2 regions of the Brooklawnia propionicigenes genome follow, and region 1 is predicted to be linked to the other one. Evidence: predicted binding sites of a transcription regulator. Region 1 holds the regulator's gene; the other holds the start of a gene.
The links. Region 1 encodes LexA, which represses DNA repair genes until DNA is damaged. Its sites were predicted from a motif close to TCGAACANNTGTTCGA; they were not measured.
Positions count from the first base shown of each region.

Region 2: the regulator LexA is predicted to act here: its motif matches at 3,319-3,334, upstream of QUE25_RS12620 (DUF222 domain-containing protein).

Region 1 is NZ_AP028056.1:2,869,114-2,874,675, forward strand. Features, by position in the region: gene hflX (GTPase HflX) at 1-11, shown strand, start outside; gene QUE25_RS13250 (ATP-dependent DNA helicase) at 8-2,020, shown strand; gene lexA (transcriptional repressor LexA) at 2,030-2,818, opposite strand; gene QUE25_RS13260 (hypothetical protein) at 3,087-3,443, shown strand; gene QUE25_RS13265 (RDD family protein) at 3,567-4,814, opposite strand; gene QUE25_RS13270 (DUF2752 domain-containing protein) at 4,901-5,311, shown strand; gene nrdR (transcriptional regulator NrdR) at 5,548-5,562, shown strand, end outside.
Region 2 is NZ_AP028056.1:2,739,066-2,744,627, reverse strand. Features, by position in the region: gene QUE25_RS12640 (zinc-binding alcohol dehydrogenase family protein) at 1-209, opposite strand, end outside; gene fdxA (ferredoxin) at 296-613, opposite strand; partial or broken gene QUE25_RS12630 (NAD(+)--rifampin ADP-ribosyltransferase) at 674-983, shown strand; gene QUE25_RS12625 (fructose bisphosphate aldolase) at 1,083-1,970, shown strand; gene QUE25_RS12620 (DUF222 domain-containing protein) at 1,995-3,305, opposite strand; gene QUE25_RS12615 (plasmid pRiA4b ORF-3 family protein) at 3,432-4,799, shown strand; gene cysE (serine O-acetyltransferase) at 4,800-5,562, opposite strand, start outside.

The sequences.
Region 1 (5,562 bases):
AGCCGCAGTGAGCGATTTGCCTGGCCAAGCCTCCCAGGCGCTGGCTGCGGCGGTCGCTGCTCTCGGAGGCACCTCGCGTCCGGGACAGCAGACGATGAGCGATCAGGTGGCGGCGAGCCTGGACGAGGGGGTTCACCTGCTCGTCCAGGCCGGTACCGGCACCGGAAAGTCGCTCGGCTACCTCATCCCGGCGATGATCTGGGCAGTGGGATCGAAACAGACCGCGCTGGTGGCCACGGCCACCTTGGCGTTGCAGGCTCAGCTGGCCCACAAAGACATTCCGATCGCCGCGCGTGCGGTCGCCTCGGTCGTGGGTCGCGAACCGCGCACGCAGATCCTCAAGGGACGTTCGAACTACATCTGCCTGCTGCGGGTACGCGATCAGACGGGTGGCGAACAGGATTCGCTGCTCGGCGGCGCCGAGCTCGTCGAGGCGGTGCGCGATTCGGGATCCGATGCCACCTCCAGTCTGGGAGCCGAGGTCATCGCGCTCCGCGAATGGGCTGATGACCAGGCCAAGGACGGCGGACTTGCCGACCGGGACGACGCACCGAGCCATTCCCCGCGGGCCTGGGCGCAGGTCTCGGTGCCGGTACGCGAATGCCTGGGGGCCAACGTCTGCCCCTACGGCGCAGAGTGCTTCGTCGAGGAGGCGCGAGCCAGGGCCAGGCAGGCCGACCTGGTGGTCACCAACCACGCGCTGCTGGCCATCAACGCCATGCACGGCGGCACGGCGCTGCCCGAGTACGGTCCGGTCATCATCGATGAGGCGCACGAACTGGTCAACCGGGTCACCGGTGCGGCGAGCAGCGAACTGTCGGCGCAGCAGATCGGACGGGTCTCCAAGCGGGCGAGCGCTTGGCTGGACGATGACCTGGCCACAGAATTGCTGGAGGTCGCCGACACCTTCGCTGATGCACTGGCCGAGGTGGCGCCTGGGCGCATCACGGAGCCGGGTTCGCTCGCGGTCGAGGCCGCCGCGTTGGTGCGCGAGGTCAGCCGCCGGGCGGTTTCGGCGCTGGCGACGGGGTCGGGGCAGAGCTCCGATCCGGAGCAGCGGCAACAGGCGGCGTCGGCGATGAAAGAGATCTTCGAGATCGCCGAGCGCATGGCCAGACTCGACGAGCACGATGTGGTCTGGCTGAGCGCGCACGATCGCTTCGGCCGTCAGCTCAACGTTGCGCCGCTGTCGGTTGCGGGGCTGATGCGCGAGAACGTTCTGGAAGAACATCCGACGATCCTGACGTCGGCGACGTTGACGGTCGGTGGTGCATTCGAGTCGATGGCCGGGAGCGTCGGGCTGCGCCGTGCGGACCGTATCGCGGCCGATACCGAGGCCGGCGACGCCGGGCAGTGGCGTGCCATCGATGTCGGATCTCCTTTCGACTACGCCAAACAGGGCATCTTGTATGTGGCGACCGGGCTGCGCAACCCCGGCCGCGATGGTATCGGCGCCGACGCGCTGGCGGAACTGGCTGAGCTCATCTGGGCCGCGGATGGCCGCACGCTCGGCCTGTTCGCCTCGCAGCGGTCTGCCGAAGCAGCCGCAGAGCACCTGCGCGGCGCACTCCCGGGGCTGAACGTGATGTGCCAGGGCGAGGCGAATCTCAGTGAGCTCACCCGCACCTTCATTGCCGAAGAGGATTCCGTGCTGCTGGGCACGATGTCGCTGTGGCAGGGCATTGATGTGCCGGGGGACACCTGCCGGCTGGTGGTGATCGACAAGATCCCGTTCCCGCGGCCCGATGATCCGCTGATGCAGGCCCGACAACAAGCTGTCGCTCAGGCCGGCGGCAACGGCTTCATGCAGGTGGCCGCGAGTCATGCGGCCCTGCTGCTGGCCCAGGGTGCCGGACGCCTGATCCGTTCGACGAGCGACCGGGGCGTGGTGGCGGTCCTCGACCCGCGGCTGATCAAGGCCCGCTACAGCGGCTTCCTGCGAGCCTCGTTGCCGCCGTTTTGGACCACCACCGACGCCGAGGTGGCAATCCAGGCATTGCAGCGTTTGGGGACCAGCTAGCGGTCCGGCTCAGATCCGCCGCAGAACCGCGACAACCTTGCCGAGAATCGCGGCGTCGTTACCGTCGATCGGCTGGTAGGCCGGATTGTGCGGCATCAGCCAGACCTGGCCCGGCACACGGCGCAACGTCTTCACGGTGGCCTCCCCGTCGAGCAACGCCGCTACGATGTCGCCATTGTCCGCAGTGGGCTGCTGACGGACGACCACATAGTCGCCATCGCAGATTGCTGCGTCCACCATCGAGTCTCCGCGCACCTTGAGTGAGAACAAGGTCCCCTGTCCGACGAGCTCGCGTGGCAGCGGCAACACCTGCTCCACCTGTTCGTCAGCGAGAATCGGCACGCCGGCGGCGATGCTGCCGAGCACCGGCACAGCGACGGCGTTCGGTGACCGGTCACCCGAATCGGTGGCGTCGTCTTGGCCGAGCGGCTCGGCCTCGGGTTCTGTTGGGGAGGCCGTCCGGGTCGGAAGAATGACCTCGAGGGCCCGCGGACGATTCGGGTCGCGTCGCAGGAAACCCTTGGCCTCCAGGGCCTTCAGCTGATGAGAAACGCTGGAGGAACTGGCCAGGCCGACAGCCTCGCCCACTTCGCGGATGCTGGGTGGGTAGCCGCGAGACGACACGGTTTCCTGGATGAACTCCAGGATGCGGCGCTGACGGGCGGTCAGCCCCAGTTCGTCCTCGGAGCTGTCGGGTAGTTCGGCGACGTTGTCCAAGCCCAGATCGCGGGCGATGTCTTCGTTGGATGGCCGGCCGGCACGGCGAGGGGTGGCGGGTGGACGCCTCACTGTGATCATGAGACAACGCTAGATCATCCGGGGGCGTCATTCAAACATCTGTTCGAGCGTGTCGCCAATGGATGCGATCGGCGAACCACGGACCACAGATGCGGCGGGAATCGTCCGAATGGTTTTGTCAGTGGGCCCTGCTTGCATGGTTCTCAGACGGCAAGAAACAAGCGAATCGAACACTTGAACGATCGCGGACGGCTCGCTAGGCTGTGCATCGAACACACGTTCGATCCTGTTAGCTGCGGCGGATGGCCGGGCGGATGGAGGAAGCAAGATGAGCGTCCTGGTGGAAAGTCAGATCGATGTCCGGCGCGTCGCGGGCTCACCCGTACGGTCGAGGCGCGCCCTGCTCGACGGCGACCGGCGGCCCTGTGCACAGATGCGCTTCGTGCCCACTCGGGCGGCCGGTCCCCGGCAACCGGCATCGCCGCTTCCGGGGGCCTACTACCAGGTGGTGGCCTCGGCCGCGGCCGCTTCGCCCGCATCGACACGATCAGTCGTTGGCCGCGAGGAGATCACGCTGACCGATCGTGGCCTGGTGGTGATGATGATCGGTTTCACCCTGGCTGTGCTACTCGGAGTGTGGATCGTCGTTTCGCAGTACCTCGCCCTGGCGCCGGGTCTGGCCTGAGCGCTGCGGTCACCAGCGCCAAGGGCCTCGGACAGCGAAAGCGGGACGGCTCCTCAGGGAACCGTCCCGCCCGTGTAATCGCTCAGGCGCTGGTGAATGCTCAGGCGCTGGTGATTGTGTGACTCAGTAGCCGTAGGGCTGCTGCGGCGGGCCGTAGGGGGCCGGCGGGGTCGTCGGCGACTCGTCCAGCACCACGGTGTTGAGCATCTTGTCCGCGAGGGTCTGCCGCTTGGCGTCCCACAGCGGGAAGAGCCATCCGATGTAGCAGATGATGGAGTCGACGATGTGCGCGAAGTAGCGCAGGATCGACATTCCTGGCCCGATCGGTTGACCAGTGGCCGCCGATACCAGCCGGGTCTTGGCGACCCTGCGGCCGTACGTCACCCCGGTGTTGCCGCCGACGTAGCCGACGTTGTAGACAACCCAGCCGACCCCCAGGACGAACTGGACGATGCCGCCGATCATGCTCTCATTGCCGCCCGAATTGAAGAAGGAGGAGATGATGCCGATGACGATGCCGGGCAGGACGAAGTCGATCAGGCCACCGAGTGCGCGCTTGCCCCAGGAGGCCAGTGGTGCCGCCGGGCCACCGACCGGGCCGTACAGGCTGCCCGAGTAGGTCGGCTGACCATACGAATCGGTCGGCTGGCCGTAGCCGGGTTGCTGGCCATAGGGGTCGGCCGGCTGGCCGTAGGGGTCGGCCGAAGGCGAACCGGCGCCCTGGCCGTAGCGGGGCTGTTGCTGGCCGTATGGATCTTGGCCGTAGAACGATTGCCCGCCGGACTGTTGTTGGTCGCCGCTGCCGTAGGACTGGCCACTCGATTGTCCGTAGGACGACGAGGGCGGCTCGCCGGCCGCTTGCCCGTAGGACGACGACTGTCCGTAGCTGGGGGTGCCGTAGTTGGGTGTTCCCGAGCCGGGCTGGCCATAGCTCGACGACTGGCCGTAGCTGGGAGTGGTGGGCTGTGCGCCCGGCTGTCCGTAGCTTGGGGTAGTCGGGGCATCTGGCTGGCCGTAGCCGGGGGTAGTCGGGGCGCCCGGCTGGCCATAGCTGGGAGTGGTCGGTTGGGGACCGGATTGCTGCCCGTAGCCACCCGGCTGCTCGTAGGACGACTGCCCGTAGCCGGCCTGGGTCGGCGGGGTGGATGGTGTGTCGGGCTGCCCGTAGGCGGAAGGTGCTGCTGGCTCGCTGCTCGGCTGCTCACCTGCGGTTTGCTCATAAGCAGGCGAGCCGTACGTCGGCGCTGCGCTGCCGGTTTGTTCTTGGTTGGCCTGGCCCGCGGTCTCCGGGCTCGCTTGGCCGTTCTCGTCGCTGCTCGCGGCGTCTTGGCCAGGGTCCTCAGCGGGGCGACCCCAGTAGTCGTTGCTCACGGCTGCCTCCAATCAGATTGCATCACGCCACTGATCCTATGCGGCTGGTGGGTTCAGCGCGGGCGGCTCACGCGGATAATGGTGGTGTGCAGTCTCATGAGGCCGGCCCGGCGGTCTTCTCGCCGGGAGTAGCGCTGTCGCGTCTGCTGGGCTTCGGCGCAGTCGGTGCGGCGATCGCCGGTGCTCACCTGCTCTTCGGCATCGGTCTGCCCTGTCCATTGCTGAGTCTCACCGGAATCCAGTGCCCGCTGTGTGGATCGACCAGAGCCGCTGGCGCCCTGGCCGAAGGCGACGTGGCGGCAGCCTGGGGATACAACGCGCTGCTCGTGCTGGTGCTACCAATCTTGATCGTGTGCGCGGTGGCCTGGACCGTGGAACTGGCCGGAGGACCGGCGTTGCGTCCGCCGAAGTCCTGGCGTCCGCTCACCCAGACCAAGATCTATTGGGTCGCGGGGGTTGTCGGTGCGGTGTTCATGATCGTGCGCAACCTCATCTGAAGTGGCCGTCTTGTCATCAGCGGTCAGATTTTCTGGCCTCACTCGGAGCGGTGGGCGAGGCGATCAGGCGACACGCCGAATCGACGGCGAGCTTCGCCGCTGGCACTTGATCTAGTGGCCAATCGGTGTAATCTCTCTACATCTAGTAGTTACACAAGTGTCATTTGTCCACAGATTGTGGTTGTTGTCCACAAGATGTCCACAGAGGCATACACATCCCGAGCTGAGGAGTCACGATGCACTGCCCATAT
Region 2 (5,562 bases), 130 kb from region 1:
ATCCCGACCGCGTCAAACCCCAGCACCCGAAATCCTCCCGACGGTGCACCCGCGCGGAGTTTCACGTCAACCGGGTTCACCGACACCGCCTCGACCTCGACCAGCAGGTCGTGCGGTCCTGGGGCTGGCACCTCGATGGTTCGTTCGATCAGGCTGGCCGGATCGGACGCAGGAAGATTCTCGGTGTAACCGATGGCTGTGGTCTTCATACAGCCATGATTGCACCGACATCACTGCAATCGCCGCGGCAGGAATGCTGGTTGGTTGCCCCCGGGGCCGGAGAGCTCCCGACGGCCTAGCCCTGCGGAGGAAGCTCCTCGATAAGCGGATCGTCCTTCGCGATCGGGCCAACCCTCGCAGCACCGCCCGGGGAGCCGATACCTTCAAAGAAGCCCGCGTTCGCCGGCAGGAAATCGGCCCACTCCTCGGGGAGATCGTCCTCGAAGAAGATCGCCTCTACCGGGCACACCGGCTCACACGCACCGCAGTCCACGCATTCATCGGGATGAATGTAGAGCATCCGTTCGCCCTCGTAGATGCAGTCGACCGGGCATTCGTCCACGCATGCGCGGTCCTTGACATCTACGCAAGGCAGAGCAATCACATACGTCATGTCACAACGGTAAGCCCACATCCATAACCGTGGGCCGGTTGGGCCGATACCGTTGACGCCATGACCAGCGGACCTGTGCCCTTCGAAGTGTTCCGGCCGGGCATCTACCTGCACGGGACGAAGGCGGTCCTCGTCCCGGGTGAGGTCCTGGAGCCGGGGCGAGCGTCCAACTTCGAGGACGGGCGCATCTCGAACCACATCTACATCGTGGAACCCATCGGGGAGATCGAGGACGATCCCAACCTCACCGACAAGCGGTTCCCGGGCAATCCCACCCATTCGTACCGGGCACTCCCCCGATCAGATCCGCGCCATGCGCGATGGGCTTGCCGATCTGCAGCGTCGCGGCGAGAACACGATCATCGACTGAGGTCGTGGGGCGATCTTCCGCATCGTTCCGCTTCGGTCCGGCGGATAACGACGTAGCGTGAGATGTATCACCTGATGTTCCTTGTGGGAGGCGGACAGCATGTTGAGTACCAAGCTCGAGCGCATGGGTTCTGGAGCAGGATTCATCGCCGCATTGGACCAAAGCGGCGGCAGCACCCCTCGCGCTCTGAAGCTGTATGGAATCGAAGAAGACCGTTATTCCAATGATGACGAGATGTTCGATCTGGTTCACGCAATGCGGGAACGCATCGTCACCAGTCCGGCATTCACCAGCGAGCACATTCTTGCGGCCATTCTGTTCGAAAAGACGATGGACCGTACCTTTGCCGGACAACCGGCAGCGGATTACCTGTGGGATACGAAGAAGATTCTGCCGATCCTCAAGGTGGATAAGGGCCTGGCCGATCCGGCGAACGGCGTGCGCCTGATGAAGCCGATCGGCGACCTGGACGACCTGCTGGAACGGGCCAAGAAGGCTCATATCTTCGGGACGAAGATGCGCTCTGTGGTGCTGTCGGCCAATGCTGAGGGAATCGCCAGCAATGTCGAGCAGCAGTTCGCCTTCGCGCGGCAGATCTCCGATGCCGGCCTGATTCCGATTCTGGAGCCGGAGATCGATATCAAGGCTCCTGACAAGGAAGAATCCGAGCAGATCCTGCTCGCGGAGATCATGGAGCGACTGGCAACCGAGATCTTCGACCTGCCGATCATGTTCAAGGTGAGCATTCCCACGGTCGACAACTTCTACGCGCCACTGATCGATCACCCGTCGGTCCTGCGCGTGGTGGCGCTTTCCGGAGGTTACAGCCGGGACGAGGCAGACGAACGCCTCGCCCGCAATCACCGCCTGATCGCCAGTTTCTCCCGTGCACTCACCGAAGGGCTGACCGAATCCATGACGGACGAGGAGTTCAACGCCGCGCTGGCCGCCTCGATCGACGCGATCTACAAGGCGTCCATCACCTAGTGAAGTGACGGACGGGCGGCAGGGTCAGGCCGTCTCGAGCACTTGAGGTTCCCGCACGGGTACGAACAGGCGGGTGGTTCCCGAGGGGGTCACTTCGTAGTGGTACCCGTGCGGCGAGGTCCAACGGAAGACACCAGGAGTGGTCTGTTCAAGTTGCCACTTGCCGTGGGTCTTCGCTCGATGAGCCTTGCGCGACAGTGGTCCGAGATTCTCAAGGCTGGTCTGGCCCCGTCTGCCATCCATGTAGGCGATGGTGTGGTCCATGTCGCAACGACCGGCTTTGCGGGTTCCCCACGGAAACACATCCACCGGATCCCGCTGCTCGACCGCGAACCGCATTCGGTCGGGAGTCTCATACGCGTCGACGGGTCGCATTCCTGCCGGATCAAGCACCGGGCGGACGATCACTCTCGAGTGAGCAAGGAATCGAGGCAGCTGGTCGGTCAGGATCGGGCCCCAGTCCTCGACCCTGGCCACACCCGTGGTCGTCGCCTGCTCCGTCAGCTCGCCATCCGCGGTAGTCAGCGCGGGATCTTCGGCCGAGATATGCACGACCAACGTATGGGTGGGCAAGCTGTCCTGACCGAGCGCTGACCTGGCGAGCACACCCACCGCGGCCGCTCGCCTCCGATCCAGGTCACTGCACATGGGCGTGTCCTCGCCTACCGGCAAGGTCTTGGCGATCTGGGTCAGGACATGATCGAAGAGGATCCCGTCCACGGGATTGACGACACCGAAGAAACTGACATGCCCATCGGTGATCTTCGACACTCGCACTCTGCGGGCCTCGCGTTCGGCCTCGGCCCGCTTGCCGGCAAGCTTGGTATCCGCACTGATGATCTGCCCCGGCAGCGCTCTCATGATCCGCGACCACGGCAGCGCCCCAACTCCGGCGCTCATCGCACGGTCGACTTTCAGAGCGGCTTCAGCGGACAGGTGTGAGCAGGCGATGCAGATCTTGTTCGCCTGCCACACGCGCATCTTCCCGGCCAGAACTGCCTGCCACAACATGGGATGTCGATGCCGCAGGTCCAGCGCCTCTCCGATTCGGCAGATGGCTGATGAGGCCGAAATCCCCAGGAGTGGGCCGATCTCCAGAGCCAGGAACTCGCCTACCTCCGGTGTGCCGTCATGGCCGGGCCGCATCAGGCCTTCGATGCCTTCGCCTACCGCGGTCTCGTCGATCTTCCATAGGTCGGCCGCGTGGGTGATCGCCACGAGCTCGGCGATCTCAGCGCCGATCAACTGCTGATGCGCATGATCCAGCGCATCGAACACTTCCGCGCTGGTCTTCGAGTCGACCAGCAGTCTTGGGTCATGGGTGGGGTCTTCCATAACCTCAGTTTATTCGAATCTGTGTTCGAATACAACGCTTTCGTTCGAATACTTGCGAGTATTTCCCGGCGGCAGGCTGCTTGGTCGGGCGCGTCCGATCGTCCGCCTCCTGCCTACGATCGACGTATGGCATCCACTTACTGGGCTGATCCCGACGGGTTCGCTCTGACTACGCCCACGCCGCTGGGCAGGCGTGCGGTCAAGGCGGCGCTCATCGTCCGCCTCGACCTTGATGATGCTCACCCGCCCATCTGGCGGCAGCTGCGGCTGGCAAGCGATCTCACGCTTCCGCAGGTGCACGAGGTCGTGCAGATCGCGATGGGGTGGACGGATTCCCATCTGCATCACTTCGTCATGGGTCCCGACACCCACGATCCGACCACGCAGCACTTCCTCACCCCGTTCGACATCGCCGAGGGTGACAAGGGCATCCCCGAAAGCGATGTGCATCTCGACCAGGTGATCTCCGAGCCCGGCGATTGCCTGTTCTACGAGTACGACTTCGGTGACAGTTGGTGGCACACGATGAAGCTTGAGAGCGTCGAGCCCTGGCGCGCGGGCGACACGGACGCATGGTGCCTCGCGGGCCAGCGAGCCTGCCCGCCCGAGGATCTCGGCGGGATCGGTGGCCTGGAAGAGCTCCTGAACTGGCTCGACGGACGAACCGAGGGCGCCGACCCCGAATGGGTACAACAGGTGCTGGACTGGTTGCCTCCCGGCTATGATCCGGTAGCCTTCTCCGTCGACGAGGTCAATGCGGTTCTCGCGCGTGGCCTATTGCCCCCGCTCGAACAGTTCCATCCGATGGTGAGCATCCTGATGCGGAACGCCGGTGGCTCACCACTCTCCGATCTGGGTGAGCTGATCAGGCGTGCCGACCTCGGCTCACCGAGTCTGACCGAGCGCGACATGGCGGACGCCGTGCGCGGCTACCAGGTGCTGCTTGCCGAGATAGGCGACGGCCTGACTCTCACTCAGGCGGGCTATCTACCACCGCGGGTCGTCCAACAGATCCTCGCCGAGCTCGGTCCCGAAACCGAATGGGTCGGGATAGGCACCCGCGAAGACACATCGCAGACGGTGTCGTCGCTACGCAGGTCTGCGACCGCGCTCGGTCTCGTCCGGTTGAGCCGTGGTCGCCTCACGGTGACTTCGAACGGACGAAGGCTCGCCGGCGATCCGCCCCACCTGCTGCGCCACATCGCCACCCGGCTGCCACTCGGCAAACAGCATGAACAAGATGCCGGCACGATAGCGCTGCTGTTCGTCGCGGCCGGCAAGGACTGGCTACACAGCTTCGACGAGGCCGCCCGCATCATGGAGTGGATCGGCTGGCGAACCGGTGGCGATGCGTTTCTCGATGAACGCGCGGTGCACATATGGAGCAAACCGACCCGTGACGTGTTGCAGAACCTGGGCGGTAGCGGGCTTAGTACACCGAACCGCCAGATCGCGGTCGCACGATATCTGCTCCAGACAGCGGACCAGCGATAGCTAGAGGCTTCCCTCCAGGTCGGCGATGTCCAGAGCCGGCAGCCCGTGGACGGGGTAGCTGACGGAACGGGCCGGCACGCCGGCCACCGTGGTGAAGGGCGGCACATCGTCCAACACGACGCTGCCGGCGCCCACCTTGGCTCCCTCACCGACCCGGATATTGCCGAGCACCTTGGCGCCGGCGCCGATCATCACGCCGCGTCCGATCTTGGGATGCCGGTCTCCCCCGACCTTGCCGGTACCGCCGAGGGTAACCTCGTGCAGCATCGAGAAATCGTCCTCAACCACGGCGGTCTCGCCGATGACCACCGACGTCGCGTGATCGAACATGATGCCCTTACCGATCCGCGCCGCGGGGTGGATGTCGACGGCGAACTTCTCGGAGATCCGGCTTTGCAGGTAGAGCGCCAGCTGCACGCGCTCCTGCGTCCAGTAGTAATGCGCGATGCGGTAGCCCTGCAGGGCGTGAAAGCCCTTGAAGTACAGCAATGGGGTGGCGTAGCGGCGGGCGGCGGGATCACGGCTGATGATCGCCCGCAAGTCCTCGCGGACCGCGATACCGATCGAGGGGTCATCGGCGAAAGCATGGACGAACAGCTCGCGCAGCCGCTCGGCCGGGACCGACGGGCTTGCCAGTTTGTCGGCCAACAGGTAGCTCAGCGCTTCGTCGAGGTCCTCGTGATCGAGGATGGTGGCCTGCAGGAAGTCGCCGAGGGCGGGCTCGGCCAGGAGGTCGGAGGCAGCCTCCTCGCGGATGCGATTC